DNA from 3 places in the Lelliottia sp. RD5 genome. Region 3 is predicted to be linked to each of the others. Evidence: predicted binding sites of a transcription regulator. Region 3 holds the regulator's gene; each other region holds the start of a gene.
The links. Region 3 encodes PurR, which represses purine synthesis genes. Its sites were predicted from a motif close to CANGCAAACGTTTGCNTG; they were not measured.

Region 1: a site for PurR is predicted at 2,352-2,369, ahead of purT (formate-dependent phosphoribosylglycinamide formyltransferase). Genes of this name have one in related genera too.
Region 2: a site for PurR is predicted at 1,640-1,657, ahead of cvpA (colicin V production protein). Genes of this name have one in related genera too.

Annotation. Positions count from the first base shown of each region.
Region 1 is NZ_JBVYHQ010000001.1:49,787-53,737, forward strand. Features, by position in the region: gene edd (phosphogluconate dehydratase) at 1-425, shown strand, start outside; gene kdgA (bifunctional 4-hydroxy-2-oxoglutarate aldolase/2-dehydro-3-deoxy-phosphogluconate aldolase) at 465-1,106, shown strand; gene purT (formate-dependent phosphoribosylglycinamide formyltransferase) at 1,141-2,319, opposite strand; gene AC0LWE_RS00235 (tellurite resistance TerB family protein) at 2,496-3,146, shown strand; gene ptrB (oligopeptidase B) at 3,234-3,951, shown strand, end outside.
Region 2 is NZ_JBVYHQ010000003.1:199,845-203,795, forward strand. Features, by position in the region: gene folC (bifunctional tetrahydrofolate synthase/dihydrofolate synthase) at 1-768, shown strand, start outside; gene dedD (cell division protein DedD) at 758-1,459, shown strand; gene cvpA (colicin V production protein) at 1,713-2,201, shown strand; gene purF (amidophosphoribosyltransferase) at 2,331-3,848, shown strand; gene AC0LWE_RS11950 (UbiX family flavin prenyltransferase) at 3,937-3,951, shown strand, end outside.
Region 3 is NZ_JBVYHQ010000001.1:794,509-798,459, forward strand. Features, by position in the region: gene AC0LWE_RS03960 (MFS transporter) at 1-312, opposite strand, end outside; gene cydH (cytochrome bd-I oxidase subunit CydH) at 476-565, opposite strand; gene purR (HTH-type transcriptional repressor PurR) at 862-1,887, shown strand; gene punR (DNA-binding transcriptional activator PunR) at 1,906-2,817, opposite strand; gene punC (purine nucleoside transporter PunC) at 2,930-3,951, shown strand, end outside.

The DNA.
Region 1 (3,951 bases), 740 kb from region 3:
CGGGACTGTTAAACAAAGACTGCGTGGTGGTGGTGCGTCATCAGGGACCAAAAGCGAACGGCATGCCAGAATTACATAAACTTATGCCGCCACTTGGTGTATTATTGGACCGCTGTTTCAAAATTGCGTTGGTCACCGATGGACGACTCTCTGGCGCATCAGGTAAAGTGCCATCAGCGATTCACGTCACGCCCGAAGCCTATGATGGTGGATTGCTGGCGAAAGTCCGCGATGGCGACATCATCCGCGTGAATGGCCAGACAGGCGAATTGACCCTGCTGGTGGATGAAGCCGAACTTGAAGCCCGTAAGCCGCATATTCCTGACCTGAGCGCGTCGCGTGTGGGAACAGGGCGCGAAATGTTCAGTGCGCTGCGCGAGAAACTTTCCGGCGCTGAACAGGGTGCGACCTGTATTACGTTTTAAGACGACAAGAATTATCGATCTGGCGAGAGAAAAACACTGATGAAAAACTGGAAAACAAGTGCGGAAGCAATCCTGACAACCGGTCCTGTAGTGCCGGTTATCGTGGTGAATAAACTGGAGCACGCCGTTCCGATGGCGAAAGCACTGGTTGCAGGTGGGGTTCGTGTTCTGGAAGTGACGCTGCGTACGCCATGCGCAATGGATGCCATCCGTGCCATTGCGAAGGAAGTCCCTGATGCAATTATCGGTGCCGGTACCGTGCTGAATCCACAGCAGCTGGCTGAAGTGACTGAAGCAGGCGCGCAGTTTGCCATCAGCCCGGGCCTGACTGAGCCACTGCTGAAAGCGGCAACAGAAGGTTCTATCCCGTTGATTCCTGGGATCAGCACGGTTTCTGAACTGATGCTGGGTATGGACTACGGTCTTAAAGAGTTCAAATTCTTCCCGGCGGAAGCGAATGGCGGCACTAAAGCGCTGCAGGCGATTGCAGGCCCGTTCTCTCAGGTGCGTTTCTGCCCGACTGGCGGTATCTCTCCGGCAAACTACCGCGATTACCTGGCGCTGAAAAGCGTACTGTGTATCGGTGGTTCCTGGCTGGTTCCGGCGGATGCGCTGGAAGCGGGCGACTGGGAGCGCATTACCAAACTGGCGCGCGAAGCAGTCGAAGGCGCGAAGCAGTAAGACCATCAAAAACGGGCCAAACGGCCCGTTTTGTTTATCCTCTGACGATCACACTCGCACTGGCCTTTTTCGCTCTCGCAACAGCCTCTTCTACGCTGTCCGCTACTGCTAACGTCACGCCCAGACGACGCGAACCGTCAATTTCCGGCTTGCCAAACAAACGTACCTGCAGACCTGCACCCACGGCAGATTCCACGCGATCAAACATTACGTTTTGACTGGTGAGCTTTGGCAGGATCACGGCGGACGCGGCCGGACCGTACTGACGAATTCCGCCCACAGGCAACCCCAGGAATGCGCGCACGTGCAGCGCAAACTCTGATAAATCCTGAGAGATCAGCGTCACCATGCCGGTATCGTGCGGGCGAGGGGACACTTCGCTGAAAATGACGTCGTCGCCACACACAAACAGTTCCACTCCAAACAGGCCGAAACCGCCCAGTGCGATGACCACTTTGCGGGCGATCTCCTGCGCGCGCTCAAGCGCCAGAGCGCTCATTTGCTGCGGCTGCCAGGATTCACGGTAATCCCCGTCTTCCTGACGGTGTCCAATCGGGTCGCAGAAATGCACGCCATCAACTGCGCTTACCGTGAGCAGGGTGATTTCGAAATCAAACTTCACCACCCCCTCGACGATAACGCGTCCGGCGCCCGCACGGCCACCCTGTTGGGCGTAGTCCCAGGCTTTATCCAGTGTGCTTTCATCGCGAATAAAACTCTGCCCTTTACCCGAGGAACTCATTACCGGTTTAATGATGCACGGGTAACCAATCTCTTCTACAGCCTGCAGGAAATCGGCTTTACCGTCCGCGAAGCGGTAGCTTGACGTCGGGATTGCCAGCTCTTCCGCCGCAAGACGGCGTATGCCTTCACGGTTCATGGTCAGCTTCGCGGCGCGAGCGCAAGGCACAACGCGTTGGCCTTCCGCTTCCAGTGACAACAATGTGTCCGTCGCGATGGCTTCAATTTCCGGCACGACATAGTCAGGATTCTCGCGTTCGATCAGTGCGCGAAGGGCATCGCCATCCAGCATATTGATAACGTACGACCGATGCGCGACGTGCATGGCTGGGGCATCGGGATAACGATCGACGGCGATCACTTCGATGCCCAGACGCTGGCATTCAATGGCCACTTCTTTTCCCAGCTCGCCTGAACCTAACAGCATGACGCGCGTGGCTGCCGGACGCAGCGCAGTTCCTAAACAAGTCATAAAATCCCCCTGAAAAAGTTGCGCGCAGTATATACGAAAACGTTTGCGTATGTCTTCATCCGGGGAAGGTAATGATGCCTGGCGAGGAAATTTGCGCTTCTTTTGCACGGACAGACATTTCCTGACATCACCTCGCTTAGGCTGTGATCATTGTGAACGGATAAGTGGGGAAAAATATGTCAGGCTGGTTAAATCAATTGCAGTCGATGTTAGGTCAAAAGGCGTCATCATCCGGCGAGCAGGGGCTGAGCAAACTACTGGTACCGGGTGCGCTGGGTGGTCTGGCAGGTTTATTGGTGGCGAACAAATCCTCGCGAAAGCTGTTGGCCAAATATGGCACCGGCGCACTGTTAGCCGGTGGAGGCGCCATTGCCGGAACGGTGCTCTGGAATAAATACAAGGATAAAGTCCGAACGGCCCATCAGGGCGAACCCCAGTTTGGACAACACACGTCGCCAATCGATGTGCGTACCGAGCGGTTAATTCTGGCGCTGGTCTTTGCTGCTAAAAGCGACGGACACATCGACGACCAGGAGCGCTCCGCCATTGAGCAGCAGATGCAGGAAGCGGGCGTTGAAGAGCAGGGTAGAGCGTTAGTCGCTCAGGCGATTGAACAGCCGCTGGATCCCGTGCGTCTGGCGCAAAGTGTGAAAAACGAAGAGGAAGCGCTTGAGCTGTACTTCCTCAGCTGTGCGGCCATCGACATCGATCACTTTATGGAACGCAGCTATCTGAATGCGCTGGGTGACGCGCTCAAAATTCCGCATGATGTTCGCGAAGGCATCGAAAAGGATATTCAGGCGCAAAAACAGGCATTACCGGGGTAAATTTCGCCTGCGGCTGTCACGTTTCGCTTGCATCATGCGTGTGTTTTGCCACCCTTATAGGGTGTAAAACATAAAAGAAACACTGATATGCTGCCAAAAGCCCGACGTATTCCAAAAGCGCTCACCACTCACGGTGACACGCGCATCGATAATTACTACTGGCTGAGGGACGATTCGCGCTCGCAGCCAGAGGTTCTCGACTACCTTCACCAGGAAAATGACTATGGCCGACAGGTCATGGCTTCTCAGCAGGCATTGCAGGATGAACTGTTGGCGGAAATGGTCGCGCGCGAACCGCAGCGTGATGTCTCTGCGCCCTGGACCCGAAACGGTTACCGCTATCGTCACATCTACGAACCGGGCAACGAATACGCTATTTATCAACGCCAGTCGGTATTGAGCGCCGAGTGGGACGACTGGGAAATCCTGCTTGATGCCAATCAGCGCGCTGCGCACAGCGAATTCTATACCCTCGGCGGGATGGGCATTTCACCTGATAACACCATTATGGCGTTGGCGGAGGATTATCTTTCTCGGCGGCAATATGGGCTGCGATTCCGCAATCTGGAGACCGGGAACTGGTATCCAGAGATGCTGGATAACGTCTCGTCAGCCTTCGTCTGGGCAAATGATTCAGAAACGGTGTATTACGTCAAAAAACACGCGTCAACGTTGCTGCCTTATCAGGTGTGGCGCCATACGGTGGGTACTTCCTCGGATAGCGATGAGCTGGTGTATGAAGAAAAAGACGAGACGTTTTACGTCAGTCTGCATAAAACCACCTCTAAACACTATGTGATTATCT
Region 2 (3,951 bases), on a different contig from region 3:
AGCATCGCACTGGATCATATCGACTGGCTGGGACCGGACCGCGAAAGTATTGGTCGTGAGAAAGCGGGCATTTTCCGGGCGAATAAACCGGCTGTCGTAGGCGAGCCTGATATGCCGCATACCATTGCCGATGTGGCGCAGGAAAAGGGCTCTGTCCTGCTGCGTCTGGGCGTAGACTGGCAGTATGACGTGACGGAAAACGACTGGCGCTTTAGTGATGCGCAGGGTGTGCTTGAGCATCTTCCGCTCCCGCATGTTCCTCAGCCCAATGCCGCCACCGCGCTCGCAGCGATACGCGCAAGCGGTTTGAACGTCAGCGAGCAGGCAATCCGCGACGGCATCCAAAACGCCATGCTTCCGGGACGTTTCCAGATAGTGAGTGAATCGCCGCGTTTGATTCTGGACGTTGCGCACAACCCACACGCTGCTGGCTATCTCGCAGAACGCCTGAAATCATTGCCAAAAAACGGGCGCGTTCTGGCGGTTATCGGTATGCTTCATGATAAAGATATTGGCGGCACGCTGGCCTGCATGGAGAGTGTTGTCGATTGCTGGTATTGTGCTCCACTGGAAGGGCCACGCGGTGCGACTGCTGAACAGCTGATGGAACATATTAGCGCAGGAACCGCCTTTGATAGCGTGGCACAGGCGTGGCATGCGGCGATGGCTGATGCTAAACCTGAAGATACCGTGCTGGTATGTGGGTCATTCCATACCGTTGCACATGTCATGGAAGTGATGGACGCGGGGAGAACCAGTGGCGAGTAAGTTTCAGAACCGTTTAACAGGAACCATTGTGTTGGTGGCGCTGGGAGTGATTATTCTTCCTGGCCTGTTGGATGGGCAAAAAAAACATTATCAGGATGAATTTGCGGCAATCCCACTGGTGCCAAAACCAGGCGATCGTGATGAACCTGACATGTTACCTGCGGCAACGCAGGCGCTGCCGGCACAGCCGCCTGAAGGTGCCGCGGAAGAAGTGCGCGCCGGAGACGCGGCTGCGCCATCGCTGGATGGCACTCGCTTAACCGGCAACGGCAGTAACGAGCTGGATCCTGTCGCAGAGCCGGTGGTGCAACCGAAGCCTGTCGAGAAAGCAAAACCTGTCGAAAAACCTCAACCGAAACCGCAGCGAGATAAAGCCAGCGAGCAAATTGCTGCTGCGACGGAAGTGCCTCCGGAAAAACCGGCCCAGGAAGAAAAACCTGCACCAACCGGAAAAGCCTACGTTGTGCAGTTGGGCGCGTTAAAAAATGCCGATAAAGTCAATGAAGTCGTCGGTAAATTACGCGGTGCGGGATATCGTGTTTACACTTCACCTTCGACGCCAGTGCAGGGTAAAATTACCCGCATTCTCGTCGGCCCGGATGCCTCGAAAGATAAACTGAAAGGGTCGCTTGGCGAGCTGAAGCAGATTTCCGGTTTGAGCGGCGTGGTGATGAATTACAGTGCAAACTGATTGACCTTATCCCGGCCCTTTCTCTAAAAAGAGCGGGGGAAAACCGTCCCATTTTCCCTTTAAGGAGAGGGGGACGGTGAGAGGAGAAGGTCCAGGCATCCGTCCGAAGAGACGTAAGAAGCCCTCGGCGTTGAACATTTTTTCAGCGCCTTTTTTATTTACGCGGGGGAAGGAAATCCCTACGCAAACGTTTTCTTTTTCTGTTAGAATTCGCCCCGAACTGGATGACAGGGCGTTTAATCGTGGGACATATATGGTCTGGATTGATTACGCCATCATTGCGGTGATTGGTTTTTCCTGTCTGGTTAGCCTGATCCGTGGCTTTGTTCGTGAAGCGTTATCGCTGGTGACATGGGGTTGTGCTTTCTTTGTTGCCAGTCATTACTACACGTACCTGTCCGTTTGGTTCACGGGCTTTGAAGATGAACTGGTCCGAAATGGGATCGCCATCGCGGTGCTGTTTGTTGCGACTCTACTCGTCGGCGCTATCGTCAATTACGTGATAGGTCAGCTGGTCGAGAAAACCGGTCTGTCAGGAACAGACAGGGTGTTGGGGATCTGTTTTGGTGCGTTGCGAGGCGTATTGATTGTGGCCGCGATACTGTTCTTCCTTGATACCTTTACCGGGGTTTCAAAAGGTGAAGACTGGCAGAAATCGCAGTTGATACCACAGTTCAGCTTCATCATCAGATGGTTCTTTGACTATCTGCAAAGCTCGTCGAGTTTCTTGCCCAGGGTCTAACCCTGAGATGTGGCTTAGAGTTTGGTTTATTAGGGTACGTGTTCGCTCCAGTTGTTGGGCGCTGTCTGCACTCAAACTGCCTGCGACAATGACGCCTACTAAACCACGCTCTTAACGAGGAAAAGACGAATGTGCGGTATTGTCGGTATCGCCGGTTTCATGCCGGTAAACCAGTCTATCTATGACGCGTTATCGGTGCTTCAGCACCGTGGTCAGGATGCAGCGGGTATCATCACGATTGATGCAAACAACTGCTTCCGTTTACGCAAAGCGAATGGCCTGGTCAACGATGTGTTTGAAGCCCGCCATATGCAGCGCCTGCAAGGCAACATGGGTGTTGGTCACGTTCGTTATCCTACTGCTGGCAGTTCCAGCGCTTCTGAAGCTCAGCCTTTTTATGTGAACTCACCGTACGGTATTACGCTTGCCCACAATGGCAATCTGACCAATGCGCATGAGCTACGTAAAAAGCTCTTCGAAGAGAAACGTCGCCACATTAACACCACTTCTGATTCAGAAATCCTGCTCAATATCTTTGCCAGTGAGCTGGATAACTTCCGCCATTATCCGCTGGAAGCAGACAACATTTTTGCCGCGATTGCCGCGACAAATCGCCTGATTCGGGGCGCTTATGCCTGCGTCGCGATGATTATCGGCCACGGTATGGTGGCCTTCCGCGACCCGAACGGTATTCGTCCGCTGGTGCTGGGTAAACGCGATCTGGGTGATGGCCGAACCGAATACATGGTTGCCTCCGAGAGTGTGGCGTTAGACACGCTGGGCTTCGAATTCCTGCGCGACGTTGCGCCGGGTGAAGCGGTGTACGTTACCGAAAAAGGCCAGCTGTTTACCCGTCAGTGTGCGGAAAACCCGGTTAGCAATCCGTGCCTGTTTGAATACGTTTACTTCGCACGTCCAGACTCCTTCATTGATAAAATTTCCGTGTACAGCGCACGCGTTAACATGGGAACCAAACTCGGTGAAAAAATTGCCCGTGAGTGGGACGATCTGGATATCGACGTGGTCATTCCGATTCCCGAAACCTCCTGTGATATTGCGCTGGAAATGGCGCGCATTCTGGGTAAACCGTACCGCCAGGGCTTTGTGAAAAACCGCTACGTTGGCCGTACCTTTATCATGCCGGGTCAACAGCTGCGCCGTAAATCAGTGCGCCGTAAGCTGAACGCCAACCGCGCTGAGTTCCGTGATAAGAACGTTTTGCTGGTGGATGACTCCATCGTGCGTGGCACGACTTCTGAGCAGATCATTGAGATGGCGCGTGAAGCCGGTGCGAAGAAAGTCTACCTGGCCTCTGCCGCCCCTGAAATTCGCTTCCCGAATGTGTACGGTATCGATATGCCAACGGCGAACGAACTGATTGCGCACGGTCGTGAAGTCGACGAAATTCGTCAGATAATCGGTGCCGACGGTTTGATTTTCCAGGATCTGGATGACTTAATCGACGCGGTTCGTGCTGAGAACCCGGATATTCAGCAGTTTGAATGCTCCGTGTTTAACGGCATTTACGTGACTAAAGATGTTGATCAGCAATATCTTGATTATCTGGATTCGCTGCGCAATGACGACGTTAAAGCCGTTCAGATGCAAAACGATCTCGAAAGTTTAGAGATGCACAACGAAGGCTAATCCCTTCGCGAGTGAGGGCGCTGGCCCTCACTTGCAACTCCCCGCAAAATCCTGCAAAGTCTGCCCTGATACAAGAAAGGGCGAAATTATGAAACGACTCATC
Region 3 (3,951 bases):
GCTGGTCAGAATGCGCGACAACAGGAGGGTGGTGTAGTCCGGAGAGAGCGCCGAAAGCACATTACCCAGGGTGAAGATGGCCATCAGAAAAATAAGCGCATTACGACGCGCGCGATGGGAAAGCAGTAACGTCATCAGGGGTGCGCCGATCATCACGCCAATGGCATAAGCACTGATCAGCATGCCCGCCGCAGGAATAGAAACGTCAACCCCTTTAGCGATGACCGGTAAAAGCCCCATTGGGGAAAACTCGGTGGTGCCGATCCCAAATGCGCCAATTGCAAGGGCCAGCAGTGGAAAATTGATTTTCATTCATTAACTCCGGATACCGTGCCTTTATGCGACACAGAAAAACATGCCGAAAGCATGACAGCAATCACAAAAAATGAGAAGTTAACAAATTGGCAAAAGATTATTGTCGGGAGAGTAACAATGAAAGGAAGAAAACGAGGGAGAAGGCTCTCCCCCGCCTGAATCAGTGCAGAATAGCTGTAAAACTTGCCGCAACAATCAAACCCAGCACGATAATCGTGGTCGTTAACGAAAACTTAAGATCGGTATTCATCAATTTTTCTCCTTTTAATCCCCACATGAAAAGTGAGCTTGCTCATTTTTACACAGTTTACCTCAAAAATCTTCCTGGATTTAGGCTGATAACCGTTTTTGCGCTTCCCCTTTTCATCAAGATAAGACAAAATTCCACGCTAAATTTATAAGCGTACCGGCCACTGACCCCCTCCTGACGTCCTGTGTCGTTTTCCCGGCGTATCGCAATTCAATTTGCGAGATTAGGGTGAGAGAAGGCAAACGTTTACCTCTCAATTTATCAGGAGCTTAGGATATGGTCTGGAGTGACAGCTAATGGCAACAATTAAAGATGTAGCGAAACGCGCAAACGTTTCCACTACAACCGTATCACATGTAATTAACAAAACCCGTTTCGTGGCGGAAGAGACGCGCAACGCCGTTTGGGCTGCAATCAAAGAATTGCACTACTCACCGAGCGCTGTTGCTCGCAGCTTGAAAGTGAATCACACCAAGTCAATTGGTCTGCTGGCGACCAGCAGTGAAGCGGCCTATTTCGCCGAAATTATCGAAGCGGTTGAGAAAAACTGCTTCCAGAAAGGCTATACCCTGATTCTGGGAAATGCCTGGAACAGTCAGGAAAAACAGCGCGCTTACCTGTCGATGATGGCGCAAAAGCGCGTCGATGGCCTGTTGGTCATGTGTTCCGAATATCCAGAATCCGTGCTGTCGATGCTCGAAGAGTATCGTCATATCCCAATGGTGGTAATGGATTGGGGTGACACGCGCGCTGACTTTACCGATTCCGTTAACGATAACGCCTTCGAAGGCGGTTACATGGCTGGCCGTTACCTGATCGAACGTGGTCATCGCGAGATTGGTGTCATCCCCGGCCCGCTTGAGCGCAACACCGGTGCTGGCCGTCTGGCAGGCTTTATGAAAGCCATGGAAGAAGCGCTGATTACCGTCCCGGAAAACTGGATTGTACAGGGCGACTTTGAGCCAGAATCGGGCTACCGCGCGATGCAGCAGATTGTTTCGCACTCACATCGTCCGACAGCCGTGTTCTGCGGCGGTGATATTATGGCGATGGGTGCGCTTTGCGCAGCCGATGAGCTGGGTTTACGCGTCCCGCAGGATATTTCCGTGATCGGGTATGATAACGTGCGCAACGCTCGCTACTTTACTCCCGCGCTGACGACGATTCATCAGCCGAAAGACTCCCTGGGTGAAACGGCGTTCAACATGCTGATGGATCGTATCGTCAGCAAGCGTGAAGAGTCTCAGTCAATTGAAGTCCATCCGCGTCTGATTGAACGTCGCTCCGTCGCTGACGGACCGTTCCGCGATTACCGTCGTTAATCGTTTCTACGGGGCCGGTTATTCCGGCTCCCGTAGCCACTCTCTGTTCAGCGTTTCACTATCACCTAAATAGTCCAGCAGCCAGGCCAGCGCAGGCGACATATCGTTTTGCTGCCATGTCAGGCAACAGGCCGCAACCGGAAACGGATTTTCAAGCTCGAGCGCCACCCATTCTCCGCGATCAATCCGTGGACGCGCGAAATGCACAGGCACCATCCCCACACACAATCCAGCCGACAAACAGGTTGCCGACGATTCCCAGTCTGGCGCGACGACCCGCCGCTGGTTATCAAGCAGCCAGGTGATGCGCTTTGGCAGCGATCGTGACGTGTCCTCCATCACCAGCGACGGCCAGTTGCGCAACACGTCGTCACTCAGCGGGCCTTCCATCGTGGCCAAAGGATGATCGCTTGCCACCACGCAGCGCCAGCTCAATGTTCCCATATCCCGAAAGGCATAGCGGCCCCCGACGGGAATGGCCTGTGTCGCGCCGATCGCCATCTCCACCCTACCGTCGGATAACGCATCCCATACGCCATTAAACACTTCCTGGGACACGCGAAGTTCCACATCCGAGAAATGGCGATAGAAATCGACTACCATCTGCCGCGTCCGTTGAGGTTTAACGATGTTATCCACCGCAATCGAAAGATGACCGCGCCAGCCATTGGCAATCTGCTGGCACTGTTCACGCGTGATCATCATTTTTTTGATAACAGATCGGCCTTCTTTCAAAAACCACACGCCAGCCGGGGTCAGAACGACATCCCGATGACGGCGTTCGAACAGGGGTACTGCCAGCCACTCCTCCATCTGCCGTACCGTATAGCTGACGGCAGATGGTACGCGATGCAGTTCTTGCGCGGCTCCGCTAAAGCTACCATTTCGGGCGACAGCATCCACAACTTCTAATGAATATTCAGACCACATTTTTTGCCTGCAAAATTTTTGAACGCAACCGCCAAATATTAGCGTTTCACAAGCCAGATTGCACTCCCTACACTCTGCGCCAAAGTACACCTGCCTTCATTAGGAAATGACAATGCAACCCAACAACGGATTCTTAGTCTGGCTCGGCGGTTTGAGCGTGCTGGGCTTTTTAGCCACCGACATGTATTTGCCGGCGTTTGCCGCGATGCAGCAAGACTTGCAGACACCGGCTGCCGCAATCAGCGCCAGCCTCAGCTTGTTCCTGGCCGGTTTTGCCTTCGCACAGCTGCTGTGGGGACCGCTCTCTGACCGTTATGGCCGCAAACCTATTCTTCTTCTCGGCTTAACCATCTTTGCGCTGGGATGTCTGGGCATGCTGTGGGTGCGTGATGCAACCTGGCTGCTGGTACTGCGCTTTGTGCAGGCGTTTGGCGTGTGTGCTGCCGCAGTGACCTGGCAGGCGCTGGTCACCGACTACTATCCCGCATCCCGCGTTAACCGTATTTTTGCGACCATCATGCCGCTCGTGGGGCTTTCACCGGCGCTGGCGCCGCTGCTCGGGAGCTGGATTCTGGTGCATTTTGACTGGCAGGCGATCTTTGCCACGCTGTTTATCATCACCCTGGTTCTGATGTTGCCCGCGTTTGCGCTTAAGCCCGCTCAAGCCAAACCTGTCGAGAACAATGCGGTACGTGTCACCTTTATGTCACTGCTGCGTTCCCGCGCTTATCGTGGAAATGTGCTGATTTACGCGGCCTGTTCCGCGAGCTTTTTTGCCTGGCTCACTGGCTCACCGTTTATTCTGCACGACATGGGTTACACTCCTGCAGTGATTGGCCTGAGCTACGTACCGCAGACCATCGCGTTCCTTGTCGGCGGCTATGGCTGTCGCGCAGCGCTGCAAAAATGGCAGGGTCAACAGATGCTGCCCTGGCTGTTGGTGCTGTACGCGCTGAGCGTTATCGGCACCTGGGCTGTCGGGTTTATTCCAAACGTCGGCCTGGCTGAAATCCTAATCCCGTTCTGCGTGATGGCCGTGGCTAACGGCGCTATTTATCCGATCGTGGTTGCCCAGGCGTTGCGTCCGTTTCCTCATGCAACGGGTCGTGCTGCGGCATTACAAAACACGCTGCA